Regions from separate parts of the Dehalobacter restrictus DSM 9455 genome, predicted to be linked through region 1. Evidence: predicted binding sites of a transcription regulator. Region 1 holds the regulator's gene; the other holds the start of a gene.

Region 1 (15,958 bases):
TCATCTTTGATGGCTGATTCGGCCGCCCGCACATCGAGCGTAATATTAAAGAATGGAGACTGGAAACCTACCCTGGTCGGGACATTGACATTGAAAATAAATTCCTGAATCCCCTGTTTGACTTGTTTATAATCAAGGTTATCCACTCTGACGAACGGAGCAAGATAGGTATCAAAGCTGGAGAGTGCCTGAGCACCGGCAGCTTCTCCCTGTAAGGTATAAACAAAATTAACGATCTGTCCGAGTGCGGAACGAAAGTGTTTGGCCGGTCTGGAGGTCGTTTTGCCTTCCGCGCCCCTAAAACCTACCAGAAGCAGGTCTTTGAGATCCCAGCCGACGCAATATGGAGCAAGATCTCCCATGTCATGATTATGCAAAGCACCGGAATCGTGCGCTTTGCCGACTTCAGACGGAAGCAGGGACTGCCAGAAAGCATTGGTCGCTTTGCTGGTTACAAACCGGTTAAGCCCCTGAACCGAAAATCCCATATTGGAATTCTCTTTGATTTCCCAGGTTCCCAGCCCCAGGTAATCAGAGAATAATTGATTGTTATCGTTTTTGGCGCTTTCCTGATTTCGAATGATTTCATGCTGGAAGCGGTATCTTATATATGCTCTGGCGACATTGGTATTTCCTGTCTGCATCAGGACATCTTCGACTTTGTCCTGAATCTGCTCGATTTGGAAGCCTTCATTCTTACTGTAAGCAGCTTCTAATTCCGAGAATACCCTGTCGGTAACGATCTTCGCCCAGTTGGTGACATTGGGGGTTTCGGTAGCGATAAAAGCCTTTTCTACCGCCTTGCGAATCTTCTCCTGATTAAAAATTTCTCTTCTTCCATCCCTTTTCACAACGTACATGGCTTAGTCCTCCTGCTCCCATATATATTTATTTGCATGGATATCCTGTCTTTATCGCAAGGATCTCAATTGGGGGACTGTTTTATTTGCGACGCTTTACCAGTCCGTTCAACTCTTCCATAAACTTCTGAATATCCTTGAACTGCCTGTAAACAGAAGCAAAGCGAATATACGCAATTTCATCTGCTGCAAACAGTTTTTTCATGACGGCCTCACCGATCAATTCGCTCGGCACTTCGCGGTCGTTGATATCACGCATTTCTCTTTCGATATCAGTGACCATTGTTTCCAGCTGCTCAGTGGACACGGGACGCTTTTCACAGGCCTTGTTCAATCCGGACAATAGTTTGTGACGGGAAAAGGGCTCTCTTCTGCCATCCTTTTTCACGACAATCAGCTGAAAATCCTCGTAGCGCTCATACGTCGTAAAACGCTTTGTGCAGACATCGCATTCCCGCCTGCGTCGGATAGCAGTACCTTCCTCAATTTGTCTGGAATCCAGCACCTTCGTGTCGTCACTCTGGCAAAAAGGACAGCGCAATACCCTCATCCTTCCTATATCTTGTATATTCCTTATTTTATCAATACTATATATAGTAAGCAATAGCCTTTTATTGGCGTTTTTATGCATCTAAGGCCTTCTATATGGATTATTTTACGTTTTGCTTGCGATTTTAGTTCTTGAAGATTTCATGCAAAACATTACTTAAGTCCCAAATCATTGCAAAATAAATAAATCAAGACAAACACACTTCCGTCAAAAAAACATATCCTTTTATTGTAAATATATTCCATTATAACCATAAGGAGGAATCCCCATGAGTATTGGTCAACCCTCCTATCTTCTGCAAAAAGTTGCACCGATTGTACTGAGGGAACTTCAGCCATACATCGCCGGTAAAGTTGGTCCCCTCGTTGCTGAAAAAATTGGCATGCCCATTGCCAGGAAAGTCGGACTTCCACTTGCTAAAAGAATAGGTATTCCTATGGCCCGTAAAACCGGTACCTTTTTATTGAACCGGGTCGGCTATCCGCTTATTAATAAAGTCATTTTTAAAGGAAATCCCCCTTCATTCCTCTTGCCCGGAAATCCCCAGGCAAACAGTGGCACAGGAATAAAGACAATGGTGACAGAAGCAGGATCAGGAAATGGTACCGGTACTGGAATAAGCACCGGTCCAGGTACAGTTATTAATACAAGTAAAGGTATAAAAAGGACAAAAAGAACAGAAACAGGAATAGAATCTGAAGCAGGTGTACGCGGGAGAAAACAAACCAAAGCAGAAAAAAAAATTGAAAAGCAAAACAGAAAGCGTCAAAAAACACGGAGAGGCTTGTTTAGCTTTGGTAAAAATCTTCAGTCCTTCCCGACTGGAATCCGTCCGCAGAACCAAATAGTCCCCGGGCCGATAGTTCCTTCTCCTAACCAGGAAGCACCGAGTACCTTCGTCCAGCCTGTTGTTCAAAATCCAACTGTCCAAAATTCTTATGAACTATTTGATCAAAATCAGAATTATGCTTCAAGTCTATTTAGCAGAAGAAGGCAAAACTATGGTTTTTGAAAAATTCGAATACAAACAATAAGATTCTATAAAAATTGGTTAACGATACAAAAACGCATAAAATCCCGCCTCAGTCTCGAGACGGGATTTCATGGCGTTTATTGCAGAGATCAACGGTTAATATTAAATATTTTAGCCTCGGGATGAGAAAAAACAACAGCGCTAACAGACGCTTCGGGGTCCATCATGAAATTCTCTGTCAGCGTTATTCCAATCTCCTCCGGTTTCAGCAGTCTGAATAGCTTAGCCTGTTCTTCCAGTGCAGGGTAGATCGGGTAGCCCGGAGAAACCCGGATGCCATTGTCAATCCCCCAGATTTTACGCACTTTCTCATGCATGATGTCAGCAAATGCTTCAGCCAGCTCCAGGGCCAGAACCTGAAGAAGAAAAGACTTCAGGTATTCACCCTTGTCCCGGTAATTCTCGGCCTTTTCTTTAATCCCCAGGCCCGTGGTCAGCGCGAACATTCCAAGATAATCATACGCCTGCTCCTGTCCAACATGCTTGTTCCGGGGGCGGACATAGTCAGCCAGACAAAGGCCATTATCTTTTTGCTGACGCGGAAAACTGAGTTCTTCAAGGACAATATTTGAATCCATAATAGCGACCGTATTTCCGTTCGCACAGGCCGGATAAAACGCAAATACCCCATTGACCGTAATCAGCTTGTGTTCTTGGATCTCTTCCAGGAAATCCTGAACAAATATCTGGATTTTGGCTGATTTATCTTGAGAAACATCTGCGGAATCCAGCAGGAGACTTTCCGCTGCCTTGATTTCTTCCTGGGAAGAGTGGCGCAGTTTGTTTTTGACACCGAGATAACGCCTCAGGATAAAAGGCAGATCCAAGTTCGGGATAATCTCCGCCAGCGGATAATCCAGAAGGACCTCCCGTGCTGTATGCTGCGGGCGGCAGGTAGGTCCGTCAAAGCTGACCGGCGAAAATTTATTTTCGATGTGGTTGTCAGAAATACTGCCGGAGATACTGTCTGGGATGTTACCGGAAATCGTACCAGCATTACCGGCCTGATCATTATTTTTAGCTGCGTTATAGCTTCCGGAATCATTGGCTGACTTTCTTTTCAGACCATTCAGGAGATTCAGGCCATCCATAGCGTCGCGCGCATACAGGACCGGTCCGCCGTATTGCGGAGCGATCTTTTCTTCGGTATATTTTCGGGATAGAGCCGCGCCTCCGAGAATCAGCGGGGTATTGATTCCGGCTGCCTGCAGGTCCTGGGCCGTCAGCAGCATTTGCTGAACTGATTTGACCAGAAGTCCGGATAACCCGATCGCATCAGGGGCCTCTTTCCTAGCCGCTTCAATCAGCTGTTCAGAACTGACTTTGACGCCAAGGTTAATCACCTTATAACCGTTATTGGACAGGATGATTTCCACAAGATTCTTACCGATATCATGGACATCGCCCTTGACCGTCGCGAGCAGGATCTTCCCTTTGACCGCCTCTTCGGCTTTTTCCATATAGGCCTCTAGGATGGTCACCGCTGCCTTCATGACTTCGGCACTCTGCAGAACTTCAGCCACGATCAGTTGGTTCCTGTTAAAGAGGCTGCCGACTTCCTCCATCCCCTTCATCAACGGGCCGTTAATAATTTCGAGCGGCCGGTATTTCGTCAGGGCCTCGTACAGATCGTTTTCCAGGCCCTCCTTGGAGCCTTCAACAATCGTTCCTGCCAGCCGTTCCTCAACGGAAAGCCTGGACGTCTGTTTTTGTTCCGTGACCTTTTTCTCTCTGTAAAAATCGGTAAAGGCTTTTAAGGTCTGGTCATTCGTATTTAAGAGTAGGTCTTCGGCCAGTTTTTTCTCTTCATGCGGAATCGTCGCATAACGTTCTAGTTTTTCGGAATTAACAATCGCGTAGTCCAGCCCGGCTACGGTATTCAGATAGACGAATACGGCATTCAGCACTTCCCGGCCTGCCGCAGGCAGACCGAAGGAGACATTGCTGATCCCAAGAATCGTCTTGCATTCCGGATATTTGGCCTTAATCAGGCGCAGGCCTTCAATGGTCTCAACTGCGGAACCGAGATACTTAGCATCCCCGGTCCCTACCGGGAATGTCAGCGGATCAAAGATAATATCGGCAGCCGAAAGACCATATTCATACACCAGCAGATCGTAAGAGCGTCCGGCCACTTCGAGCTTGCGCTCCCGGGTCAGGGCCATACCCTGTTCATCGATTAATCCGACCACGACTGCAGCCCCGAACTTTCGGATCAGCGGAACAACATCATCGAAGCGTTCCCGTCCATTTTCAAGGTTGATCGAATTGATAATTGCTTTGCCCTGGATCAGCCGGAGTCCAGCTTCCAAAACCGCAGGATCGGTCGTATCCAGCATCAGCGGCACTTTGACTTTATTAACAACATGGGGTAGAAAACTGACCATATCCTCCAGTTCGTCCCGGTCGGGATTAGCCACACAGACATCTATGATCTGAGCACCCTTCTTGACCTGGTTTCGGGCAATCTCGGAACCTTCTTCATAATATTCACCGGCGATCAGTTCCTTAAATTTGCGGGAACCGATCACATTGGTCCGCTCGCCGACCAGAAGCGGGCGGTTGTCTTCTTCGGGCCAGACCGGTTCAAGCCCGGTGATGCTGCTCCGTTCCGCTGCCATTGTCCGTCTTGGAGCATACTTGGCCAGGGCTGCGGCCAGCGCTTCGATATGGCGGTCCGTCGTCCCGCAGCAGCCGCCGGCGATGTTCAGCCAGCCTTTGGCTGCGTAAGCGGCCATCTTTCCGGCAAACTCTTCCGGAGTTTCCCGATAACCGCCTTCTTCATCCGGTAGCCCAGCGTTCGGGTAACAGCTCACGGCACAAGCGGCAATTCCCTCCAATGTTCTAAGGTGATCGTTCATCAGTTCTGCGCCGGTACCGCAGTTCATGCCGACGGCAACCGGCTTCAGGTGCTGTATCGAAATATATAAGGCTTCAATATTCTGCCCTGCGAGCATCGTACCCGAGGGTTCAATCGTCACGGAAACGACCAGCGGCACTTTCCACCCAAGTTCAGCAAAGGCACGCTGGATTCCGAGTCCTGCCGCCTTGATATTCAGCGTATCCTGACAAGTTTCGACGATCAACAGATCGACGCCTCCCTTAATAAGGCCAAGAGTTTGGCGGTAATAAGCCTCTTCGAGGTCAGTAAAAGCAATACCGCCTCCAAAGGCCAGCATCTTGGTCGTCGGACCCATGGATCCAGCTACAAACCGCGGTTTTTCCGCTGTGGCCCATTTGTCGGCCGCTTCGCGGGCCAGCCGTGCCGCAGCCTCGTTGATTTCCATATCCCTGTCCCTGAGATGATATTCCCCAAGGACAATATTTGTACCTCCGAAGGTATTGGTTTCAATGATATCCGCACCGGCTTTCAGATAGGCCTCATGAATATCACGCACGATATGAGGACGGGTGAGCGTCAGGATTTCGTTGCAGCCTTCCTGCTCAGGCCCTCCAAAATCTTCAGCAGACAGATTCTTCTGCTGAAGCATGGTCCCCATTGCTCCGTCCAGAATCAGAATTTTTCTCGCAAGCAATTCATTAAAAATCTGTTGTTTCATGGTCTCACCACTTCTTTGCAAACTTTTCCTCCAAGCTTTCCTTGGGTTTATCATATTATTTTACCATGATTATACGATTCATCCAATCTATACATTTCGTATTTCCTGCGTAATCATTTTTGTATATTCTAAGCAGCATATCCGGATATTCTGAGCTGCAGAAAATTCTTGTTAAAATTGCTCAAACCGTTAAAATAGTAATATATGGCGATATTCAGACAAATATGACTGTATTCAGTTTCCTTTCAGAATAATCGTGTATTTTAAAGACACAGGAGGAATAAACGAATGGCCAATAAATTCAGAATACTTGTCGTGGATGACGACGCTTCAATCCGCCAGATGCTCAGCCTGGGGCTGAAGCAGGAGGGTTACGATATCGGAACAGCGGACAATGGAAAAAAGGCACTGGAAATAATCCCTGTCTTTGAACCTCATGTCATCATCCTTGACATTATGATGCCGGTCATGGACGGATATGAACTATGTGAATCCATCCCGGAAATATCCGGTGCTTCCATGATTATGCTGACTGCCAAGGATACATCCAAAGACATTGTCAAAGGACTGCGCCTCGGAGCCCATGACTATCTGGTCAAACCTTTTCACTTTGACGAGCTGCTGGCCCGGATCGAGGTTCAGCTGCGTAACCGTTTCCCGGATCTATCCGGCAAAAGAACCATTGGCCGGTTTACGATCGATGAACTGAAAAAGTCAATCCTGCTCGATGATCAGCCTCTGCAGCTTTCTCCTACTGAATATAAACTGCTGTCCTATCTATTATGGAACAGCAACCAAACGTTGAGTAAAGAACAAATCCTGATTCACATCTGGGGTTACGATTTTGAAGGAGAGGACAATATCGTCGAGGTATATATCCGCTATCTTCGAGAGAAACTTGGGGATCTGGACCATACAATTATTAAAACCGTCAGGGGCCTCGGTTACCACCTGCAGACGGAGCAGCAGTAACCGGCAGTCTGCACGAGATATCAAATATCAAGCATTTTACACAGGAATATCATGACGCATTGAATGTTTAACATTTCAATTGTTGTGCTTTAAGTATGATCACATTAGGGAGATCATCATGAAAATTCATCCTCTGGAAAAATTGAATATTTGGCGGCAATCCCTTGTAGGGCAGCTCCTGCTGCGTTTCTGGGTGTGCCATATCATTTTTTTTACGTTAATTGGGGCTATTCGGTATACTTCCTTGAAAAATTCCCTGTATCAGAGCGTGGAGCAGAACCTGCTTTCAGACTATTACGCCATACGGAACAGTATGGGGAGCTGGCTTTCGAGCAGTGAGTTTCCTCCGGGAAGATTCTCCGAACTCCGCCCGGGAAATTTTGTGGCGTTTTATACCAGCGACCATCAACTTAAATCGATTGTTTACAGCTACGGCAAAGCGAACAGCACGGTCCCTAATCTCAGCCGCAGCCAACTGCAGTTTGATCTTGCTGAGAAGGCGAGATCCGGCGGATGTTTTATTTTTGAGGATACCGACGAACAGCAGTATATGCTGATGGTGGCCCCGGTCGTAACGAACCAGCTTTCGGTAAACAGTCTCCCCCTGGAACAAAACAACGATATTCAGCCCTATGCGGGCTATGCTTTGATCGGTCAGCCGCTGGCTGAGCAGGACCTGATCTTGAGCCGAAATCTCAGAGGGTATACTTTTAACGCGATCATCATTATTCTGCTCAGTACATTTTTTACGGCGCTGGTTTTGCAGAAACCATTGGAACCGCTTCTGAACATTTCCTATACGGCCCGCAAGATTGCCGCCGGCCGCTATGACCTGCGCCTTCCGTATATGAATAAAACCGCTTCGGAAATTCAGCAGCTTCGGGAAGCTTTAAACCATATGCTCGGACAGATGGAAAATGCTCTAAATACGGAAAGATCGGCTAAAAACCGAATGGCCCGGTTTATTGCCGATGCTTCTCATGAACTCAGGACTCCGCTGACCTCGATCAGAGGCTTCCTGGAAATACTTCAGCGGACGGGTATGACAGATAAAGAAACTTTAGATGCTGCCCATCAGACTATGCTGATCGAGACAGAAAGACTGATCAGGCTTACCGAAGGTCTTCTGACCTTAAATCGGATTGCCCAAGAAGAAATAAACAGCGATCATTCCGAAGAGCTCAATTCCGGACTGCACGATGTGCTTCCTGAACTTATGCCGCTTTTGGCCCCGCTGCTTAAAGACCGTACTTTCAGATTCAACGGCCAGGATTTCCGGACAATTGACGATTTCGTCTCGGAAGTCCTGGATACGTCGCAAGTGCTTCCATTAAAACCTGATGAACTGAAACAGATTCTGTACAATCTTGTTAATAACGCTATTCAACATACACTTTCCGGCGGAACGATTGATATCCTCGCCAAATCAGAGAATTCCCGTTTTATTCTATCCGTCAAGGATAACGGTGAAGGAATCCCGGCTGAAGACGTTCCTCATATTTTTGAAAGATTTTTCCAGGGAGACCGTTCCCGTTCCCATGGAAAAGGCCAAGGATCGGGACTCGGCCTGGCAATCGTATCGGAACTGGTGTACCTTCGCGGAGGAGAAATACGGGTCGAAAGCACCCCTGGAGAAGGAACGTCCTTTACGATTTTTTTCCCGCTGGTTCTCGTGAAAAACGATAGCTTGATGACACAAAGTAATTGATGCCACAGATAATTCTATGACAGGATTAATGCCAGAATGAAGCCGAGCATGATGCCGACATTGGCATATTCACTGTGGGAATGGTGGCTTTTCGGAATCAGTTCGTCACTGCTGATATAGATCATTGCTCCGGCCGCAAACGCCAGAAAGAAAGCGATGATAAGCGGAGAGATCAGGCCAAGAATCATTCCCAGCCCGGTACCGAGCAGCGTTGACATACCGGTCATGGTCGTGATCAGGACGACCCTCGATTTACGGACGTTGGCGAGACACAGCGGCATCGCCACACAAAGACCTTCAGCAATATTATGAAGACCGATTGTTAAGGCTGTCATGATACCCATGTGATACGATACTTCGCTGGTCGCGCCGATCGCGATCCCTTCGGGAAGATTATGCAGTGTAATTCCGAGCGCGATAAAATACCCCATCTTGGCATAGTTACTCAAATCCGCTTCAACCTTGTGAATGTGCGGCATTGAAATATCCACCAGAAACAAGAACAGAGCCCCGGCTGCAAAACCGGCAATACAAATGATACTGTTGCTCATGTCCAAGCTGGTCGGAATCAGACTTAAGGCAGATATCCCGATCATGATTCCTGACGCAAATCCGAGCGATATTGAAAGTATCTTGTTCGTGATATTTTTTATCGAGATAGAGATGACAGCGCCAAGCCCGGTAACCAGACCTGCTATCAACCCGTAGAGTAGAATGGTAATAATAATCACTCCGGTATTATTTCTTCACAACCGCTCTTTCCAGGATGTTGTAGAGTCTGCTGACCATACTCCTGGGATCGACGATCAGCCCGGCGGCAATCTGGGAGTTTTCCAGAATCTGTTCTGCCGCTGCCGCAGCAAATGTGTCGCCCGACTTGCGCAGCTCATTGATTCCTTGAATGACCGGATGCTGGCTGTTAATCTCCAAAATCCCCGCTGGGATACCTTCCATATCCTTATTCATGATTTGCATCATTTTCTGCATGCTATGCGTTCCGTATGAGCTGAGCACAACAGCGGGACTGTCCACGAGACGTTTGGAAGCACGCACCTCGGTTACCCTGTCCCCAAGAGTTTCTTTGAACCAATCCAATAAGGCCTTCACTTCATCCTCGGGAATATCACTTTCGGCATTACTGGGCTGCTCAGCATCTAAATCCGGCAGATCCTGACTGTCCTGTTCGGCCGCAACAATCTTCTTCTCTTTGAACTCTGGAAGCCCGCTTAAGATGTAGTCATCAATCGGTTCATACGTATAAAGCACTTCAATGCCCTTGTCCTTAAAGATCTCAAGATACGGCCCGGATTCAATCACTTTACGGTTGGAGCCGCTGACATAATAGATCGCTTTTTGTTCCTCTCTCATTCTTCCGACGTAGCCTTCCAGTGAAATCAGCTCACCTTCAGCCGTCATGTTGGATTCAAAGCGCAGGAGCCTGACCAGTGCGTCCTTGTGGGCATAGTCCGAAGCTGCTCCTTCTTTGATAAACCTGCTGAATTTTTCCCAAAATTGATTATATTTGGCCGGATCATCTTTGGCTTGTTCTTCGAGATACTTTAAAAATCTGCCAGTGACTACCTTGTTCAGTTTGGCGACAAGCGCATTGTCCTGAAGGGTCTCCCTGGAAATGTTCAGGGGAAGGTCATCACTGTCAATGACGCCGCGTACAAACCGCATCCACTCCGGCACGATGGCTTCGGATTTTTCCTGAATCAGGACTTTTTTGCAGAATAGGTTAACGCCTCTCTCCATTTTACTGAAGCCGAACCGCTCATAATTTTCTCCGGGCACAAACAGCAGTGCTTTAATGGAAAGCGGTGCATCGGAGGAAAAGTGCATTCTGTAGAATGGCTCGTCAAAAGCATTGTCAATATATTTATAGAATTCCGTATATTCCTGCTCACTGATTTCAGATGCGTTTTTCGTCCATATTGCTTCGACGGTATTGACCTTTTCACCGTTGACTTTCACTGGATAAGGGACAAAACTCGAATACTGTTTGATAATCCTGTTGATTTCGTCAGCTTTGCTGAAATTATAGGCATTTTCTTTTAACTGGAGAACGATCCTGGTCCCATAATTGCTTTGGTCACCCGGTTCTATTAAATAGCTTCCTGCTCCGTTTGAAGACCAGATCCAGCTTTCAGAGTCCGGTCTGAAAGAGCGGGTATAAAGTGTTACTTTCTCCGCAACCATAAACGCCGAATAAAATCCGACGCCGAACTGTCCAATCAGGCTTAAATCGGTATTGCTTCCGGATCCGGCCTTCCTGACCTCTGTCAGCTGTCTGATAAATTCCTTGGATCCTGAATGGGCGATCGTACCCAGATTTTCAATTAGTTCTTCTTTGGTCATTCCGATCCCATTATCGGTAATGGTAAGCGTGTGCTTTTCTTCATCCGTTTCGATGGAAATTTCCAGCGGCTGTTCGGATTCGCTTATCTCATTTTCGGTGAGCCTGCAGTAGCGCAGTTTCTCCGTAGCGTCAGCTGCATTGGATATTAATTCTCTTAAGAAGATCTCTCGCTCCGTATAGAGAGAATTAATAACAATATCCAGCAGCTGGGTGATTTCTGTCTGAAACTCCCTAGTTTCAACATTGTTATTCATCATTACCAACCCTCCCAATCATTTCATATGGCTGTGCTTTGGTCGAATCAAAAATCGACCATCATATTATACCATGGAATGGAAAAAAATCTAACATTCAAATACTTGTTCCTTCAAATACTTGTTCCTCTGACTTTTTATCACTGAAACCAAAAAAAATATTCCAGTATTCAGGATGGTGTTCTAATTTTTGGAATAAAATGATACGTATATAAAGGACTTTTTACGAGTCATCACGAAAAATAATATAACGAAATATCGTTTAACAAAATATCATTTTTGAAGATTTATTCGCTAATAGAGTTGCCATCATTCTTATGGAATGATTAAATCTTTAAATTCCATTATCCGAATACAAAAGAAGGTATAGGAGGAAAATATCATGAGATTGACGCGACGGTATCTTGCGCTTTTGCTCGTTTTGCTGCTTCTTTGCGTTGGGGCTTTATCCGGCTGCGGCGGGAAAGAAGAATCAGCTGCCCAAAATGAAGCAACCTCGGCTCCGACAGAAACAGAAACGCAAACTTTACCTGATGATAATGAAATTGTATCCGGTCTGATCGGAAAAGGACAGCTGGTCAAAGAGATGACCTATGATTATGTGATTGTTGGCGGCGGAGCATCTTCGGAAAGCAAAGTCTGGCTCAAGGATCAGAAAATGAAAATGGAGGGCACCTTTAACGGCCCAAAGATGACTTTTATTTTTGATAAGTCCAAGAAGGAGTTTACTACTTATATCTCGGGTCAGAACAGCGCCATGAGAATGACGTTAAGTGAATATAACGGTCCGGACATCACCACCCCTGTTGATTATGTCAGTGGTCTCGTTGAATCTAAGTATACAATAGGCGGGACTGAAACGGTCAATGGCATGGAGTGCAAAGTCCTTACTTTCACCAGCGAAGGATCAACTGTCAAGGAATGGATCAGCACCGAGTACGGCATTGTTGTGAAGGCCCAATATGAGGCAGGGGGCGAGATGACCACTATGGAATTCAAAAACCTGCAAATTGGAACAGGTGCCGTACCCGCTGGGACTTTCGACCTGCCGTCAGGAATGGAAGTGGTCGACATTAACGGCATGATGAATCTCGACAGCAATAAATAACAGATAATAGGATGAATGGTTTTTTCATATTTCCAACTGCTAGGGTGAACTCCTAAACAAGCGTAACTTTAAATCTAGAAGATACTGTTAATTGTTTTATACTGTTGGCAGTATTTTTTTTAAACTTTCCAAAAGTACCCTCCCCTTTGCCGTGAGCGTCCACAAGATTGCTCCCGCTTCTCCGTTTCCTTTGCTGCAGCAGCCCCCGCACCCCTTACATGGTTCATTGACGCAGGCTACATTATCCGCAGTCAGGTATCCAAGTCGTTGCAGGTCATTCAGCATTTGTTTGATCATCTCTGGATCGAGGTCTAATTTTTTTGCCAGCGAAGAAAAGGAGTTTGCTTGTTTATCGGCAATTTCTGTTAACAAATTGATCAGCATCGCAATACCTCCTGCCTATTCTTCAGATGAACAACGAACCGAGCTGAAAGATCAGCACCGCCGCGATCCAGCCAATGATCAGTGAGTAGAGAACAGAAAACAGTGTCCATTTAACAGAATTAGTCTCCTTTTTAATTATTCCGATTGTCGCTGCACAGGGTGAATAAAGTAGGGTCATTACCATAAAGGCATAGGCGGAGAGCGGCGTAAAATGCTGTGCTAAGACTGTTCCGAGCATTCCTTCGCCTGCCCCGTAAACCAACCCGAACGTCGCAATGATTGCTTCCTTGGCACCGATCCCGACAAGAAGTGCTACAGAAGCCTGCCAGCTGCCAAAACCAGCCGGGGATAATACAGGTGCGATGACTGCGCCTAATTTTCCAAGGAGACTTTCGGTACTGCCTGGTTCAACGCCGACTGGGAAAACAGAAAGTATCCAGATCAGAACGACGATCCCGAGGATCACAGTCCCTGCTTTTCTGACAAACGACTCCGTTTTTTCCCACATGTGCTGTATCAGGCTCTTCAGCGTTGGCAGACGATAAGGCGGAAGTTCCATAACAAAGTAGGATTTTTCCTGTTTGAACAGTGTTTCACTCAGGATTTTCCCCGCGGCAACAGCAACCATGATCCCTAAAAGGTACAGTGAAAAAATGACCAATCCTGCCAACGGTATGATGCCGATCGTTTTGCCCCTGAAGAATGCCCCGGCAAACAGCGCATAGACTGGAAGCCTAGCACTGCAGGAAATAAACGGACTGATTAAAATGCCGATCATGCGGTCTTTCCGGCTGTCCAAGGTTCGGGTGGACATGATTCCGGCCACATTGCAGCCGCTGCCGACAATCATTGCAACGGCCGTTTTTCCGTGCAGCCCGACAGCATTCATCAGCCGGTCCATAACATAGGCTGCCCTGGCCATATAACCGCTGTCTTCGAGAAAAGAAATCAAGAAATACATGGTAAACATCATCGGGACAAATACGAGTACAGAACCCACCCCGCCGATCAGGGCATCGCTGACAAAGGACTTGGCCAGGACCGGAGCGTTTACCAGCAAGCCGGAAACATACCGCCCCAGGATCCCGAAGGCGCTGTCCACATAGCCCCCAAGAACATTATTGCCGAGACCCATTGTGATTTGATACAGCAAAAACATGATTACAAAGAACAAAGGAATCCCGATCCATTTATTTGTCACGACCCTGTCAATCATTTCTGTCAGATCTCTTTGCGGAGGCGTTTCCCTACGGACACAATCCTTAATGATTTGGCCGATAAAGATATAACGCTGGTCTGCCAGATAGATTCCGGGTTCAAGACCAAAACGGCTGGTTATTCTGTCTTTTTCCTTGTCAGCCAGTTTTTCCAGGGTAGGACAACCTGCTATTTGCGTTTGAGCAAAAGCCTCATCCTCCAGCAGCCTGACAGCCACCAAGTTCGCCGATTCTTTACCAGCAATACCTTCTTCGACCAGGGCCTCAGCCAAAGCTCCAGATTCCCGGTTCATCGTTTGCCAATAGTCTGGCTGGACGGGCCGGCCTGGTTTTACTTTCATTGCCGCTGAAGTCTCTAGCAGCTCCCAAATCCCTTTGTTCTTCGTTGCCACTGTAGTGACAACCGATACGCCAAGAGCATCTCTAAGTTTCGCTGTATTGATGAAAATATTCTTTTTCACTGCTTCATCTGTCATATTTAAAGCAATGATTACATTTGTATCCATCTCAATCAGCTGTAACGTGAAATAAAGATTCCTCTCCAGATTTGCTGAGTCAATCACGTTCACAACAACATCGGGTTTTTCCTGCAAAATATAGTTTACCGCAACCATTTCATCTTCCGAACTGGCGGAAAGACTATACGCCCCGGGTAAGTCAATTACGCTGATCTCATTCCCGTTGAAACTGACCGTACCTTCTTTTTTCTCAACGGTTACTCCCGGCCAATTGCCAACATGCTGCCTCGCGCCTGTCAACGCATTAAAAATGCTTGTTTTCCCGCAGTTTGGGTTTCCAACGAGAGCTATCGTAAAATTCTTTTCCATCTGTTATCCTTCCCCTGAAACTCTTGCGATTAAGCATTTCGTACAATATTTGTTTCAATATTTATTGCTGTCTATTCCTGTTTTAACAAGGTATCATTTGCGGTGCTTATCATTCATAATCAAAGACTATATATGATAGTGATTATGGTTATCATTTAATGGCCAAAAGTAGGGAGGCAGATTGCTATTATCTGTTTCAAATCTTCTCAACCTGAATTTTCCTGGCGTCGCTTTTACGGATAGCCAGATGATATCCTCTCAGATTAATCTTCATAGGGTCCCCCAACGGAGCTTGGCCGTCAACTTTAAATTCTGTCCCTTTGACCAGGCCCATATCTGTCAGTTTTTTTCTTAATACAGCATCCATGTGTATATTGACAATTCTGGCATTCGAGTTTACGGGTATCTTGTCCATTGTAAGGAAGGTAGCGTCCATTGCAGTCTCCTTATGAATTTTAACAATTTTATATTTTGTTCAAATTGTTATGACAATTTTGATAATGATTATCGAATTCATATTATTAATATAATGTTTATTGCTCAAAATGTCAATTCGTATCTTCCTATTCAAGTATTCAAGTATTGAGCTTTTTATCCTGAGCTTTTATTGAAATATGCCGGAATGAAATGCTATACTTAAATAACTCTTTTTTCAGGGAGTATTTAACTTTGCAGGAGGCTGATCTTCCTTTGAGTTATTCCGTCTATCTGGTGATTGGTTTAGGCGGTGCACTTGGAGCTATTGCCCGCTATGTGCTCTCCACCTGGATTTATCAAAAATATTTTTATACTTTTCCCTGGGGGACCTTCGTCGTCAATATGCTGGGGTGTTTTGTGCTGGGTATTGTCTATGTACTAGGAGTCGAAAATCTGGTGACCAGCCCGAATACCCGTTTATTTATATCTGTGGGTTTTCTGGGTGCGTTTACAACCTTTTCTACGCTGAGCCTTGAAACCCTGAATCTTATTAAGAGCGGAGAGATTATTGTAGCTGTGCTGAACGGTCTGGGAAGCATGCTCGTCGGACTGATTGCCGTCTGGCTTGGAATGAGCCTAACTCAGCTATTAATAAAATAAAGGAAGGGATCTCGATGGTAAAAATATCTGGTCAGGCTAGAAGAATCCG
Region 2 (15,958 bases), 210 kb from region 1:
AAATACACTGTATATGAGGGGAAGAATGATTACAGCTGCAATAACTGCTCGTTTTCTCCAACGTTTTTTCTCTAATGCCATGACATTTCCTCCAAACTGCTATTTATAACTAATTAGCTACTGCAGCTCCTATTGTTTTTTCAAAGATTTTCTGATAATTTGATCCCAGTTAACCAATACCCTTTGATTTCTTCTACGGTGGCTTCGTAAGAGATCTTCTGATTGGATAATAGGATGCGAAGACTTGCTGCCGCTGTCATGCCAAATATGGAGACAGCCAGAAGTTCCGGGCCCAAAGGCCTGATTTCCTTCTTTTCTATTCCTTCCTGAATAATTTTTTCAATGAATTGCAAATATTCTCTTAAACTTTCACGCAGCAGGAGTTGCCTGTCTTGTCTTCCCCAAACTTCGCTTAAAAGTACTTTTGCAAACTCAGGATGTTCAAAGGAAAGCTTTGTTTGAACCTCAATTAACTTTTCTAACTGTTGGATTGCTCCTTCTACATTTTCGGCTGATTCTTTAACTGTTGCGACAAATTGGTCGATAGTCCAGCGAATCATACTGACAAATAATTCTTCTTTGCTTTTGTGCCGGTAAAATAATGTCCCTTTGGCAACTTTTGCCTGAGAGGCAATGTCTTCCATTGTCGTTCGTTCAAACCCATTGACAGCGAATAATTGAAGTGCAGCCTGAAATATTGCTTTATCTTTTTGGTTTGTCATCCCTTTCTCCTTTACACTTTATACTGACTAGTCAGTATAAATACTATGTTTTAAGGATTTATTTGTCAAGAGAAAAAGTTTATCATTCACAAGAAGAAAGCATTTTTCTACATTAAAGTAATTAACAATAGGAAAGGAGCTGCTGCATGCGAATGATTACTATTCGTTTTGCAACAGCCCCTTGACCCAAATTGTTTATTTTTCGTTAGAGTCCACATATTCTTTGGCATTGCGAACTTCAAGTTCTCCGGGAATGCCTACATTTGATACAGGCTTCTTTGTTTCAAAGCGGCTGTCCCAGGCAGCGGTAGTATGTTTCTCAACAGGGTTCGCCATAAAAGTTTCCTTCTTTTTATTATTGGCCACTTTTCTATTCCTCCGCTACGCTTTATCCGGGGACCGTCTTCTATCTTCAGCCATCCCGCCAATCGCCTGCGGACTGGCAAAAGCAATCGAGCCTGCCGGCATCGGATGAGTGTTGTTCAGGTGACCCCAAGCAAGCGAGTTATTGGTTGTCAATACTTCTTTGACTTTGCGTCTGTCTTTCGCCATCGCGTGATTCACCTCACCAAGAATTATTCGCTGCCTGTAGTTTTTGATATTTTTTAGAAAAAAATACACAGTCATCAATGGAAAATGATGACTGTGTATTGGCTGTGCATTTTCAAAAGTCGTTATTTTACCCGCATTTGGAATAGCCGCAGTGGATGCAGACCATGCAGCCGCCTTCGTGATTCACGGGCATTCCGCATTCAGGGCAGGCATTGTCGATCGCGACGGCGGCCTGAGCTTTTTTAATTACGGCTTTTTCAGTTTTCTTCAAATCATCCGAAAGGACAGGTTCTTCCGTTTTATTGCGATTGATAATCGCAGAATTACCGTTTACGCCGATATCCTTATACTTTTTGATTACCCGCGAGATTGCATCCGGGCACGAGGTGACATTGACACCTTCTCTTCGGATGCAGGCGGGGCAGCGGATTCCACGGATCTGCTCTATGATAGCATCAACAGAGATACCTGAACGCATCGCGATCGAGATTAGGCGGGAGGTTGCTTCCGATTGGGAAGAACAGCCACCGGCTCTTCCCGTATTGGTAAACACTTCACAGATACTGGTTTCATCGGCGTTTACGCTAACATAGAGATTACCGCAACCAATTTTAATCTTTTCAGTGACGCCGACAGTCACCGGCGGGCGGGGCCTCGGCTTGATGGTAGGCATCGGTGCAGAAGCGGTTGCTTCAGATTCAGTGGTGGTCTCGAGCTTTGCAGTCGTCTCAGGTTCAGCTGTGGCTTTGAAATCAGCCGCCGGATTGGCAGTTTCTTTCGTTCCGGCAGACAGCACCTGCTGTTCACGGCTGCCGTCCCGATAGACCGTAATTCCTTTGCAGCCAAGCTCAAAGGCTAAACGAAACGCTTCGGCAACATCTTCGCAGGTAGCTGTATTTGCAAAATTAATAGTTTTGGAAACCGCATTATCCGTATATTTTTGAAAAGCAGCCTGAATTCGGATATGCCATTCAGGAGAGATCTCCTGCGCGGTAACAAAGACCTTCTGTACCCATTCCGGGACTTCCGGCAAACCGAAGACGTTACCTCGTTCGGCAATTTTGGACATAAGCTCCTTTGAGTAAAAGCCATACTTATGCGCATAATCTTCAAAAAGCGGGTTGACCTCAATCAGTGCCGTACCGTCCATGACCGTTTTAGTATAGGCCACGGCAAAGAGCGGCTCCACGCCGCTGGAAGCACCGCAGATCATCGATATCGTCCCTGTCGGGGCAACTGTAGTCAGTGTAGCATTGCGTAATTCGATCTTGCCGTCATAAATGGAACCCTGATAATTAGGAAAGGTACCGCGTTCCTTGGCCAGTCGCTGGGACTCTATACGGGATTCGGTACGGATGAATTCCATAATCTTTTCGGCGAAGGCTGTACTTTCTTCGGAAATATAGGATGTCTGCAGAAGAATCATCAAATCTGCAAAACCCATAACACCCAGGCCAATTTTCCGGTTTCCTTTGACCATTTCTTCGATTACGGGAAGAGGATATTGGTTGATATCAATCACATCATCAAGAAAACGGGTCGCGAGCCTTGTGACATAGCCTAAACGCTCCCAGTCAATTACGGTCTTTCCGTCCTTTTCCGCCGCCATAAGCTTTAAATTAATGGAGCCAAGATTGCATGCTTCATTGGGGAGTAAGGGTTGTTCGCCACAGGGGTTGGTAGCCTCAATCACGCCAATATGCGGCGTCGGATTATCGCGGTTCATCCGGTCAATAAAGATCATGCCTGGTTCACCGTTCCGCCAAGCGTGGTCAACAATTTTAGCGAAGACTTGTTTGGCGGGGAGCTTACCTGCCGACTTTCCAGAATGAGGGTCAATCAGGTCATATTCCGTGTCATTTTCCACAGCTTTCATAAATGATTCCGTTACAGCAACCGAAACATTGAAGTTGTTAATATCTCGGTTATCTTCTTTGCAGCTGATAAATTCCAGAATATCCGGGTGGTCGATCCGAAGAATGCCCATGTTGGCGCCGCGTCTTGTTCCTCCTTGTTTGACAGCCTCCGTAGCGGCATTAAAGACTTTCATAAACGAAACCGGACCGGAAGCAACCCCTCCAGTGGAACGCACCATGCTGTTCTTCTGGCGCAGCCGGGAAAAGTTAAAGCCTGTTCCGCCGCCTGACTTATGTATAATTGCTGCATGTTTCAGTGCATCAAATATATCCTCCATACTGTCCCCGACCGGCAAAACAAAGCAGGCACTTAACTGTCCAAGGTCACGCCCGGCATTCATCAGTGTCGGCGAATTCGGCATAAACTCCAAATTAGCCATGACCGTGTAAAATTCTTTGGTCAAATCTTCAATTTCCTGCGGATTCTTACCATACTTTTCTTCAGCGCCGGCAATGACCGAAGCAACCCGGTAAAACATCACTTCCGGCGTCTCGCATTTTTGGTCATTTTCCTGCTTCAAATATCTCCGTTCCAGGACAACTCTGGCATTCGGCGAAAGATTGGCTTTGGGCCACTTTTTCCAAACTTCCGTATTGTTACGCAACGTTTATACCTCCAAAATTCATTCGGACTGTAAATCCGGTTAGTAAACTACAAGTAGTACTATATAAAGTTTACAGATACTATATCTGGTAGTCAAGGGGTCAAATGGAAAAATTAATCATAAAAAATAAATAGGCTCTCAAAACAAAAACCCCCCCGGGTAAGATACCCGGAAGGGTCTGATAACAATTAAATTACCAGTTGTTTCTGGAGCGGGGTTGGTAGCAATCCCGGCAATAAACAGGTTTGTCACCAGTAGGTTGGAAAGGTACTGTGGTTTCTTTGCCACAAGCAGAACAAACAGCAGGGAACATTTCACGTTGAGGGCGCGAATAGCCACCATTTCTGCTCTGTGCTTTTCTTGCTGAACGGCATTCGGGGCAGCGGCCTGGTTCGTTCGTGAATCCTTTTTCAGCGTAGAATTCCTGCTCGGATGCAGAAAAAGTGAATTCACGGCCACAGTCTTTACAACTTAGTGTTTTGTCATTATACATAAATGACCTCCTAGATTTATTACCCGCCTCATTGGAAGTTGATTCGACATCTTCCCTGAGCCTGAGGCAGTCGAGAAGGTCTTCTAATCCCTCAAATATTAACGAGCAATACTTAGTATAACTAAAAAAATACAAATTGTCAAAACAAAGTATAAAGTATTCTGGCTAATTTTTCAAACTTCTCAGCATTTTTTCTATTAATCTTTATGTTTTGTCCTATATCTTTATATTTTGTCCTATTTAGTCCTAATATCTTTTCAAGCATTTCTCTGCGTATTTTTTTCCTGTCTCATTCATGGTATGATTTTGGTCATAAATGGTTTTTAACTGAGCAAGGAGGCTGCAGATATGGAATATAACTGGCTTATATGGGGATACATTGTCCTTGTAAATATTTATGGTTTTTCCGTTATGGGGTGGGACAAATATAAGGCCAAACGGGGAGGCCGGCGGGTCCCTGAACGCCGTTTCTTTCTTACAGGACTGATATTTGGTGCTCCGGGGATCTATCTGGCCATGCGTTTCTTTCGGCACAAAACCAAGCATAAGGCCTTTATATACGGTATCCCTGTTCTGATCATATTGAATATATCTGTTCTTGTTTATTTTCTGCAAAAATTTTAAAAAATTTGTAGAGATTCCAAGGATAAACATTTTTTATCTAGAATTTCCCATAAGAATAAGGTATATTAAGATATAGTGGCCGGCTGACCGGAAATTTCCTCATTAATAAGCAGTTGATTTGTGAAAGATTGGGAGGCGGATGAAGATAAATACTGATAGTATTTCAAGGGCCAGAATACTGATCGTCGACGATAATTCTGTAAATATTTTGTTACTTGAAAAACTGTTAAAAATGTCGGGATACAGCAATATCATGTCCACCACTGATTCCAGGGAAACCCTGTCCTTATATCGAGAGCATAATCCCGATCTGATTTTAATGGATTTAAGGATGCCTTACCTTGATGGATTTGAGGTAATGGAGCAGTTGAATGCAGTCAAAGAGGATGACTTTCTTCCGATCATTGCCATTACAGCCTACAACGATCAGGAGCACAGACTGAAAGCCTTGACGCTCGGCGCCAAAGATTTTATTGGGAAGCCGTTCGATTATGCTGAAGTTCTGATGCGAATCAAAAATATACTGGAAATACGTTTACTGAACAACGAAATCAAAGAGAACAACCGCAGACTGGTCAATAAAGTCCAGGAGAGAACAAAAGAACTGGAAGATTTGCAGGTTGAACTGATCCACAGGCTGGCGAGAGCCGCAGAATTTCGGGACAGCGAGACAGGAAATCACATTCTGCGAATGAGCAAATACACGTATGAACTTGGTAAAGCCTTCGGATTGCCGGAAAAAGACTGTGAACTAATGTTTCATGCCAGTACGCTGCATGACATTGGGAAAATTGGCATTCCCGACGAAGTACTGCTGACACCAGGAAAACTCACTCCTGATGATTGGGAAAAAATGAAAACCCATACCGTTAAAGGGGCTCAGATCCTGGCCGGCAGTTCAGCGGAAATGATTAAGCTTGCTGAGCAGATTGCGCTGTATCATCATGAAAAATGGGATGGAAACGGTTATCCGAACGGGCTTCAAGGAGAGGAAATCCCGTTGGTGGGACGAATCACCGCCATTTGTGATGTGTTTGATGCTTTGATTTCGGAGCGTCCTTACAAGAAGGCGTGGGAAATCGACGAAGCCTCAGCTGAGATAGAAAAAGGTAGAGGCACACACTTCGATCCTTCTCTTGTCGATCATTTTCTGAAAATTATGCCGGTAATCAGGGAAATTACGGAAATCTATAAATAACAAGTTCTGCCTATGGTCATTGAATGTAATAAACGGCGGCGGTGTTGGAATGAGGTCAAAAGAGTTAAAGAAAAAGCTACCGCTTTTCCAGTGGACTTGGCGCACCTATGTTTGCGAAGCACTCATTCCATTGATTATCATGGGATTGGTGTTTATTGCTATGTTCATTCTCGCGCACTTCTGGCTGCATAAAGAAGTATCAGGTATGCCGATTGCTGGTCAGGGAGAAAAGCTCTATGCCGCGCTGAACGGTTTAAGCGATCAATTGTACCGTATTGGCCGTTTTATCATTGTAGGTCTTCTTATTTTCTATGGTATATTTATCATCATGTTTTACCGGAAAGCTCATCGAATAAACAAGGCGATCTCGGACCCTCTGGCCAGGATTAAGCAGATGGTCCTTGATATCGGTACAGGACAGCACCTCCAGGAACAACCGGATTTCTTCATTGAAGAGTTGCAGGATACGGCAGTCTCAGTCGTACAATTAGGTAAACGGCTGCATCATCTCGATGCCAATCTGACAGTTTACCAGTCTGAAATCAGGAAAAAGGAAGAAAATCTGCAGGCCCTGGTAAAATCCATTGATGATGCTATTTTTGAAGTAGATGAATCCGGGATCGTTCGGAATGCTTGGACAAATGATCAGAGTATTTTAATTAGACCGGCTGCTGAAATCATTGGTTCCTCCTTTTATTCCGTTATGGATGAGGAGACCGCAAAGATCAACATGACCTTGATCAATCGTGCTATTCAAGGCAAGGAACCGGAGGTATTTGAATATTTCCTGAACACTTCAAAAGGCGTCCGTTGGTATCAGGCACGGATAGCCCTTATTGACAATGATAGGCATAGTGTTTCCATCTCCGTAAGGAATATTACCGATAGGAAGGCGCTGGAGAATTCGCTTATTTCAGCCAAGATGGAGGCTGAACGGGCCAGCCTGGCCAAATCGGAATTCCTCTCGAGTATGAGCCACGAATTTAAAACACCCCTGAATGCGATTATGGGCTTTGCCCAACTCCTGGAGATCGATACGGAGGCTTCTTTAAACGAATTTCAGAAGCAGAGTGTCAAAGAAATCTATAAAGCAGGGAACCACTTGCTTGACCTGATTAATAAAGTCCTTGATCTCGCGAAGATTGAAACAGGCAAATTTGATGTCGTGATTAAACCGGTAGAAATAAAACCTGTCCTAGAAGCTTCGATCAATTTAGTCAAGCCTCTGGCTGATCTGAAAGGAATTGCGATCACGGCAGCGTATTCCGGGTGTGAGAATTATTGTGTGGCGGCAGACCAGATCCGTTTGAAACAAGTGCTGCTGAATATTTTTTCGAATGCGATTAAATATAGTTTTGATAATGGAATGGTTGAATCCAGCTGTCAGGAGTTTGATGGGTGGCTGCGGTTAAGCATCATCGATAGTGGTTTAGGCATTCCGTTGGAAGAACAGGGTAAGATATTTGATCCTTTTTTCAGGGCATCGAATATCAACCATTTAATCGAAGGTACCGGGATTGGGTTGCCGGTTGCCAGAGAATTAATTGAACTGATGGGCGGAAATCTTGGATTTGACAGTCAAGAGGGAAAGGGAAGCCATTTCTGGTTTGAACTTCCTTTGGTTCATGCCGGCTCGGCAGAAAGGATGACAAAATGGATAACATATTAGAGGAAATGGGTAAGGATATTTTTGCAAAATATGTTGGGATAGAAATACTCAAAGCCGAAGCCGGAACAGCTGAGGCCAGGTTAAAGATAGACGAGCGCCATTTAAATGCGCTTGGGATCGCTCAGGGCGGAGCCATTTTCACGCTGGCGGATTCGGCACTCGCTGCAGCGTCGAATTCCCGGGAGGGTACGGCAATTGCCGTAAATGTCAGTATTACCTATTGTCAAGCTGCCGGTCTGGGAATACTCACCGCCAGGGCCAAAGAAGTATCCCTAAACCGGAAAATAGCGACCTATCTGGTTGAAGTCACGGATGAGAAAGACAATCTCATCGCCATGTTTCAGGGAACGGTTTACAGAAAACAATAAAATAGAAAGCTCATGTTCGTACCATACTAACGGTGACATGGTGCGAACATGGGCTCTGGAATTTCATACGTCTGGCATTCATTACTTCTGAGGTTTGAAGGTATCACACTGTGTCTCTTCCGAGCCTTGGGAATACTTGACCCCTCTGTGATTCACCTGAATCATCGGCGCATCGCACATGACATCTTTATTGTAATGACACTCGGTGACTGTACATTTAATTGAACCCATTTTTTTCACCTCCTTGGGCGAGTATCTTATTAACGTTAAAGCTTTGGCGTTTATACCTCTTATTATTATGAACAAAAATTAATTTACTATGTGGTTAGCAAAATCAATAAATTTCTAAAGACGCCTCGGCGTCTTTTTTCATAAGGCTTGCATAAATGGAAAATTATTGAAGAAGGCCGCATATATTATTATTGCCATGATCATTTTTTGGAATGGGGTGACTCACACGAATGATTTTAATTACAGATATGCCGTAAACCACAGCAATCCGGTAAATTATTATTATCAACCGCAGCCGGGCAATCCCAGAAAGCCTTGGGGCTGTCCAATGCAGCAAAATAGCTGGAATAACGGCATCCATCCTCTCTTTGAACCTTCGATTCCGTCCAGAGCCAATCTGATTTTGCTTACGCCGGCAATTTTTGGAGCTGCGGCCGCGCTTACGGTCGGATTTAGTTTGTACGGCCGCAGTTTCAGCAGAGGATATTCAAAATTTATTTTTTTTGTTAATATCTATGCGATCATTGCTTCTCTGGGCGCCGGGACATATATCTTCGAAACGTTAACCCTCGAGGAAAGGAAAGACGCCAAACTAAAGGATATTATTCTTCCGCTGATAACAGTCATTTTGTTTTTTGCACTGCTCTTTAATCTGGTCTACTCGCTTTATCCGTCTTCCTTTTCCGGGACAATCGGAAAAACGCGTGTAACTCAGTTTATTTCGTTTCTTTCTTTAAGCATTGGTAGTATTTCAGTGGGGGAAACTTTTAATGTGACACCGGAAAAAAGCGGGACGCAAATCATGGCTGCTGTGGAATCCTTCTGGAATTTATTTGTTCTGTCACTTCTTATATCTTTGATCACATAGTCCTTAGCGGGATCTTCTCCGTCTCTTGACAGGAAGACAGATCATTTGGCCGATCCGCAGGTTCGTGGGATCAACTCCGGGGTTCAGTGAGATAAGCGAAGTTGTTGAAAGGTGGTATTTACCAGCCAATTTGGAAAAGGTATCACCTGCTTTGATAACATAACGGTTCGCTGGTGGACATGAAACAACGCTCCTCCTGATTGGAATGCAGATCAAGACCCCCGGTTTCAGGTTATTTGGGTTTACTCCTGTGTTCACCGATGCAATTGCCTCTGCAGTTGTATTGAATTTGCGGGCAAGGCTATAAAAAGTATCACCCGGCTTGATTTGATATGGGATTGTTCCTTTCGGACAGGTCATGAAAGCTCACTCCCAGCAGATATTTTTTCTCTTCTCATTGTATGAAAGGATTACCTGTCTGCCGGACAGAAGGACAAACCCAACCCCAAATTTTTTTCGTTTTAAAGGTTAGAATAAGAAAATCCATAAAGGGATAGTGAAAATACTTCTAAAATATTCAGATTAAAGCAGGAGATGTACAAGTTAGTTTGAATACTAAAATATTTGACAACCAAATTAAAAATAAGGTAAACTTTGATTATGCGCTGAGAGGAAGTGAAAGGTTGGAAACAAATTTTCGTACTGTTTTAAATGAACTTCTGATTGGAACATTTAATCAAATTCTAGATGTAGAGCAGAATGAGATTAAGAAAGGACCATTAAATAATTTGTCTATCTCAGAACTGCATGCGATTGAAGCGATTGGAATGTATCAGGACAGGACAATGTCTCAGGTTGCCGCTGATCTGGGTATCACTGTCGGAGCGCTTACTTCTTTCATCAATAACCTCGTTAAAAAGGAGTACGTTTCCAGACAAAGGGATGAGGCAGACCGGAGAATTGTCAGGATCAGTCTGACCCGAAGGGGAAAGCTTGCCTACAGGATTCATGAAAAATTCCATCTGGATATGGTCAAGCATATGCTTCTCGGATTAGGGGAACAGGAGAATATTTTAATCGAATCATTGCAGAAACTCACCGAATTTTTTGATTCGAAGTATTCCTTTAACCATTAACAAGAGATAAAAGATACATGAAAAAGGTAAACGAACAGAAGATTCGTAATGGATGATAATAAACGAAATAATATGAGAGAAAAGGAAATTTGGAAATATGTATGACGTCGAGATAATTGGCACTGGCAGCTATGTTCCTGAAAACAGGGTGACGAATGATGATCTGTCTAAGATTGTTGACACAAGCGATGAATGGATCCGTACCCGGACAGGGATCAAAGAACGTAGAATTTCACTGACGGAAACCACAGCGGATCTGGCAGTTGCAGCCGCCCGCAGAGCGCTTGATGATGCCGGAGTTGCCGCTGAGGAGCTTGATCTGATTATTGTGGCCACGGTTACACCGGACTATTTTTTCCCGTCAACGGCATGTTTTGTCCAGAATAGTCTCGGAGCCAGCCGGGCAGCTTGTTTTGATATCAGTGCGGCTTGCACCGGTTTTATTTTTGGACTCAGCATTGCCTCCCAGTTTATCAGAACAGGGATGTATCAAAAGGCACTGATCATTGGTGCCGAGGCCCTTTCCAAAATAACGGACTGGGAAGACCGCGGCACTTGTGTCCTGTTTGCAGACGGGGCTGGCGCGGCGGTTATCAAAAGAGGAAATCAAGGCATCATTTCCGAAGTAATCGGTTCTGATGGGAGCAAAGGCGAATGTTTGGAATGTCCTGCCCTTCCGCTCAAGAACGTCTTTATTGAGGCCGAGGAAGCAAAGCCCCCACATGCCAAAATGAACGGACGGGAAGTTTTTAAATTTGCAGTCAATATTTTACCTGAGTGTATTTTGAAGATACTTGAAAATACACCTTATACGCTGGAAGACATTAACCATATCATACCGCACCAGGCGAACCTGCGGATCATCGATTCAGCGGCCAAAAAGCTGCAGGTGGATCAGGCGAAGTTTTATGTCAACCTTCCCAGTTATGGAAATACCTCGAGTGCGAGTATCCCAATTGCCTTGGATGAAATGGCCAAAGGGAAGTTAATCCATAAAGAGGATCTGCTCGTTCTTGTCGGATTTGGAGGAGGACTCACCTATGGCGCGATGCTGATTAAATGGACCATAGGGGGTAAGTGATGCCTTTTGACACGATCTGCAGGATTATTGCCTCCCAGATTGAGATTGAACCGGAGAAAATACAGCTGTCCACCAAGTTCCAGCAAGACCTCGGGATTGACTCTCTAAGCATTTTTGAAATTGTTATGGAGCTGGAAGATGTATACAGGATTGAAATTCCGACTGAAGATCTTGAAGAATTAATCAGCGTAGCAGATCTGGTTGACTATATGAGTAAGCGAACGAATTGAAGGAGAGAGTGGCATGAATAACTTTGATTTTTTTTATAAGCTGGGCGTAAAATACCCGCTGATTCAAGGCGGTATGGCCTGGATTTCGGACAGCTCACTTGCATCGGCTGTATCAAACGCCGGCGGAATCGGTATCATTGCGGGGGCCAATGCACCTGTCGAATATGTCAAAGAAGAGATTAGGAAGGCCAAAGCTCTGACAGACAAGCCTTTTGGCGTAAATATCATGCTGTTAAGTGAAAATGCCGGAGCCATTGCCCACCTCGTCTGTGAAGAAGGGGTAAAAGTAGTGACGACAGGCGCCGGAAGTCCCGGGAAATATATTAAAATGTGGAAAGAAAACGGCATTACGGTCATTCCCGTAGTTCCTTCCGTTGCGCTGGCCCGCAGGATGGAGAAGGAGGGGGCAGATGCCGTTGTGGCGGAAGGGGGAGAGTCCGGCGGACATGTCGGTGAACTTACGACCATGGCCTTGCTTCCTCAGGTGATTGACGCTGTAAATATTCCGGTGATTGCTGCTGGGGGAATCGGTGACGGCAGAGGGATTGCCGCAGCTTTTATGTTGGGTGCAAGTGGTGTCCAGGTTGGCACAAGGTTCCTAACTGCCGAAGAATGTACCGTGCATCAAAACTATAAGGATAGAATCCTGAAAGCTAAAGATATCGATTCAGTCGTTACAGGCAGGCCAACTGGTCATCCGGTCAGAGTCCTCAGAAATAAACTTACCCGGCAGTTTGAAGAGCTGGAAAGGACGGGGGCACCTCTGGAGCAGTATGAGACGCTTGGCGCCGGTGCGCTGCGCAAGGCTGTAAAAGAGGGAGATACGGATTACGGATCGGTAATGGCTGGGCAAATTGCAGGTCTGATTAAAAAAGAACAGACCTGCAAAGAGATTATTGAAGAAATGTTTGCCCAGGCAGAGGAACGTCTGAAAGCTATTAAGCTTGACAGTATTACCCGCTAAAGGGATACGTATGGGGGACGAAAGAACCATCCCTTTGTCCCCCATATTCGGATGATTATCGGATGATTATTGGAGGATACGGAAAGAATGGATAGAAAGACAGCGTTTATTTTTGCGGGCCAGGGTTCACAGTATGTTGGCATGGGAAAAGAACTTTATCAGCATAACGATGTTTCGTGGGCAGTTTTTGACCTGGCGGATCAGGAACTTGGATATTCGCTGAGTGGCCTGTGTTTTAACGGACCCAAAGAGGAACTGGATAAAACTGAACATACACAGCCGGCCATTCTTACGGTCAGTGTGGCAGCCGCAAGGGCGCTGATGGATCAGGGGATCAATCCTGATCTGACAGCCGGATTCAGTCTGGGTGAATATTCTGCCTTGGTCTTGAGCGGTGTATTGCCATTTGAGGCGGCTGTGAAACTGGTCCGGAACAGAGGCAGGTATATGCAGGAGGCTGTGTCTCAGGGTGTTGGAGGAATGGCTGCAGTCCTCGGTTTGGAAACATCCGGGGTCGAACAGGCTTGTCTTGGGGCTGAAAGTCTCGGGGTTGTACGGATTGCCAATTATAACTGCCCAGGTCAGGTTGTGATATCCGGGGAAAACAAGGCCTTGGAAGCTGCTTCGGCTAGGGCTATTGAGCTCGGAGCTAAAAGGGTGATCCCGCTTGAAGTCAGCGGACCGTTTCATACGGGCTTACTCGAACCGGCCGCCCGGAAATTGGCTGACGAGCTGGCAGGCATTGAATTTTCTGATCCCCGGATTCCGGTGATTTCCAATGTTACTGCAGATTATATGGCGGATAAGTCGGCGGTCAAGGAACTATTGCCACAACAAGTTATGCGTTCCGTCCTTTGGGAGATGTCCTTCAGAAGGATGCTTGCCGACGGCGTAGATACCTTTGTGGAACTGGGACCTGGAAGTGTCTTAAAGGGCTTTGCGAGAAAGATTGACAAGAACGTGAAGGTTCTGAATGTCGAAGACCCGACATCTCTCGAAGCTGTGGTGAAATACTTTAACGATTAAGAACGTACTTGAAATCTAGAGTGCATGTCATGGTTTCTATCAATATTGAGTTCCAGAAGGAGGTAGGATATGCTAAAGGGGAAAACAGCAGTTGTTACAGGTGCCAGCAGGGGTATTGGCAGAGCCATCGCTTTAAAGCTTGCTGAACAAGGCGCGAATATCGCGGTGAATTATGCAAGCAGCGAGCAGGAAGGGTTAAAGCTTGCCCAGGAAATCGAAAATCTCGGAGGGCGGGCCTTGGTCTTAAAAGCGGACGTCAGTGTATTCAGTGAAGCGGAACAATTGATTGCGATGGCCAAAGCAGAATTTGGAACCATAGACATTCTGGTCAATAACGCAGGGATAACCCGCGACGGTTTACTCATGAGGATGTCGGAAGACGATTTTGACCGAGTCGTAGAAGTAGACCTTAAAGGGGTGTTCAATTGTACCCGGCATGCCGTTCCTATCATGGTCAAACAAAGAAGTGGCAGGATCGTCAATATCACTTCTGTTGTTGGAATTCTTGGAAATGCAGGGCAGGTTAATTATGCAGCGGCCAAAGCCGGTGTTATTGGACTTACTAAATCACTGGCCAAGGAAATCGGCAGCAGAAACATCACGGTGAATGCTGTAGCCCCTGGCTTTATTGAGACGGATATGACGTCAGGGTTATCGGATAAAGTGAGAGAACTGACCAAAGAGAGCATTGCTTTAAAGCGGTTTGGTAAACCGGAGAATATCGCCGATACGGTTTTATTTCTAGCTTCAGACGCCGGTGAATACATTACCGGCCAGGTTATAAGCGTTGACGGCGGAATGGCATTTTAGGAGGAGACCAACAATATGAGAACACGCGTAGTTATTACTGGAATTGGGGCGGTTACTCCGCTTGGCAACGATGCAGCCACATTCTGGCAGGGCATCAAAGAAGGAAAATGCGGGATAGGTCCGATCACAGCCTTTGATACGACGGACCATAAAGTAAAAATTGGTGCCGAGATCAAAGATTTTGATCCTGAAACGCTTTTGGATAAGAAAGAAGCCAAACGTATGGACCGCTACTGCCAGCTGGCAGTGGTGGCGGCACAGCAGGCTTATGAAGATGCGGGTCTGAAAGAAGCCGAGATCGACCCGGAAAGATTAGGTGTTTTGGTTGGATCGGGGATAGGCGGTCTGCTAACGATCGAAGAACAGCACAGCAGACTGACCGAGAAAGGGCCCGGCAGGGTTTCCCCTTTCTTTATTCCGATGGCGATCAGTAATATGGCTTCAGGGAATATTGCGATCAAGCTTGGTGCCAAAGGAATTAACTATAGTATTGTCACAGCCTGCGCTTCAGCAACGCATTCCATGGGTGAAGCTTTCTGGAAGATCAGAGACGGTCAGGCGGATATGATTGTTACCGGTGGCGCTGAAGCCCCGATTACGCCTCTGGCGGTAGCCGGATTTACTTCCATGACCGCTTTGAGCAACAGCAATGATGTCAACAGGGCTTCCATCCCGTTTGACAAGGAGCGGGACGGGTTCGTGATTGGTGAAGGTGCGGGTATTTTGGTTCTGGAATCTTTGGAGCATGCTAGAAAGAGGAATGCAAGAATCTATGGCGAAGTAGTTGGTTATGGAGCTAGCTGCGATGCCTACCATATGACCGCACCTGCACCGGGAGGGGAAGGCGCGGCCAGGGCGATGAAGCTTGCCTTAGCTGATGCCGGAATTGGTTCGGACGAAATATCCTATATCAATCCGCATGGAACAGGTACACCGTACAACGACAAGTTTGAGACGGAAGCGATCAAAGCCATATTTGGAGAAAAAGCTTATCAAATACCGGTGAGTTCGACTAAATCAATGACCGGTCATCTACTGGGAGCAGCAGGAGCTATAGAGGCGATTATCTGCGCCAAAGCACTTCAGGAGGGCTTTGTACCACCAACGATTGGCTATCAGGTTAAAGATGAGGAATGTGACCTGGATTATGTACCAAATTGCGGGCGTAACATGGATTTGACCTACGCCCTATCCAATTCGCTTGGATTTGGCGGCCATAATGCTACCATTATCTTAAAAAAATGGTTAGAGGGATAAAGTGATGGATTTAAAAGAAATTCAAGAACTGATAAAAATGGTGGATGAGTCCGGGCTGACTGAATTTGAGCTTAAGCAAGAGGATTATAAAATTATTTTGAAGAAAGAAAAGCTTCAGCCCATGTTTCAGCCTGCACTTCAACCCATACAGAGCTTTATGCCTGGGGCTGCAGCCGGAAAAGAGGCGGTGACTCCGGAACATCCAAGTTCTAAAACTGAAGCGCCGCAGACAATCAATGCCCCGATTGTCGGAACCTTTTACCTGGCA

The links. Region 1 encodes NrdR, which represses ribonucleotide reductase genes. Its sites were predicted from a motif close to CACNANATNTNGTG; they were not measured.
Region 2: a site for NrdR is predicted at 3,873-3,886, ahead of DEHRE_RS12790 (vitamin B12-dependent ribonucleotide reductase). Genes of this name have one in related genera too.

Annotation. Positions count from the first base shown of each region.
Region 1 covers NZ_CP007033.1:2,445,469-2,461,426, forward strand. The annotation lists gene DEHRE_RS11745 (ribonucleoside triphosphate reductase) at 1-860, opposite strand, end outside; gene nrdR (transcriptional regulator NrdR) at 943-1,401, opposite strand; gene DEHRE_RS11755 (hypothetical protein) at 1,679-2,422, shown strand; gene metH (methionine synthase) at 2,533-6,003, opposite strand; gene DEHRE_RS11765 (response regulator transcription factor) at 6,292-6,975, shown strand; gene DEHRE_RS11770 (sensor histidine kinase) at 7,094-8,683, shown strand; gene DEHRE_RS11775 (ZIP family metal transporter) at 8,698-9,414, opposite strand; gene htpG (molecular chaperone HtpG) at 9,422-11,299, opposite strand; gene DEHRE_RS11785 (LolA family protein) at 11,679-12,404, shown strand; gene DEHRE_RS11790 (FeoC-like transcriptional regulator) at 12,501-12,788, opposite strand; gene feoB (ferrous iron transport protein B) at 12,811-14,832, opposite strand; gene DEHRE_RS11800 (FeoA family protein) at 15,029-15,268, opposite strand; gene crcB (fluoride efflux transporter CrcB) at 15,502-15,909, shown strand; gene DEHRE_RS11810 (DUF190 domain-containing protein) at 15,924-15,958, shown strand, end outside.
Region 2 covers NZ_CP007033.1:2,656,805-2,672,762, reverse strand. The annotation lists gene DEHRE_RS15405 (YhgE/Pip domain-containing protein) at 1-81, opposite strand, end outside; gene DEHRE_RS12795 (TetR/AcrR family transcriptional regulator) at 141-722, opposite strand; gene DEHRE_RS14525 (CDIF630_02480 family spore surface protein) at 918-1,088, opposite strand; gene DEHRE_RS15055 (hypothetical protein) at 1,104-1,274, opposite strand; gene DEHRE_RS12790 (vitamin B12-dependent ribonucleotide reductase) at 1,402-3,795, opposite strand; gene DEHRE_RS12785 (zinc-ribbon domain containing protein) at 3,989-4,288, opposite strand; gene DEHRE_RS12780 (DUF1294 domain-containing protein) at 4,637-4,912, shown strand; gene DEHRE_RS12775 (HD domain-containing phosphohydrolase) at 5,052-6,110, shown strand; gene DEHRE_RS12770 (sensor histidine kinase) at 6,130-7,779, shown strand; gene DEHRE_RS12765 (hotdog fold thioesterase) at 7,764-8,147, shown strand; gene DEHRE_RS14520 (DUF1540 domain-containing protein) at 8,229-8,378, opposite strand; gene DEHRE_RS12760 (hypothetical protein) at 8,575-9,246, shown strand; gene DEHRE_RS12755 (LysM peptidoglycan-binding domain-containing protein) at 9,250-9,606, opposite strand; gene DEHRE_RS12750 (MarR family winged helix-turn-helix transcriptional regulator) at 9,795-10,322, shown strand; gene DEHRE_RS12745 (beta-ketoacyl-ACP synthase III) at 10,420-11,403, shown strand; gene DEHRE_RS12740 (acyl carrier protein) at 11,403-11,633, shown strand; gene fabK (enoyl-[acyl-carrier-protein] reductase FabK) at 11,647-12,597, shown strand; gene fabD (ACP S-malonyltransferase) at 12,685-13,623, shown strand; gene fabG (3-oxoacyl-[acyl-carrier-protein] reductase) at 13,693-14,433, shown strand; gene fabF (beta-ketoacyl-ACP synthase II) at 14,449-15,690, shown strand; gene accB (acetyl-CoA carboxylase biotin carboxyl carrier protein) at 15,695-15,958, shown strand, end outside.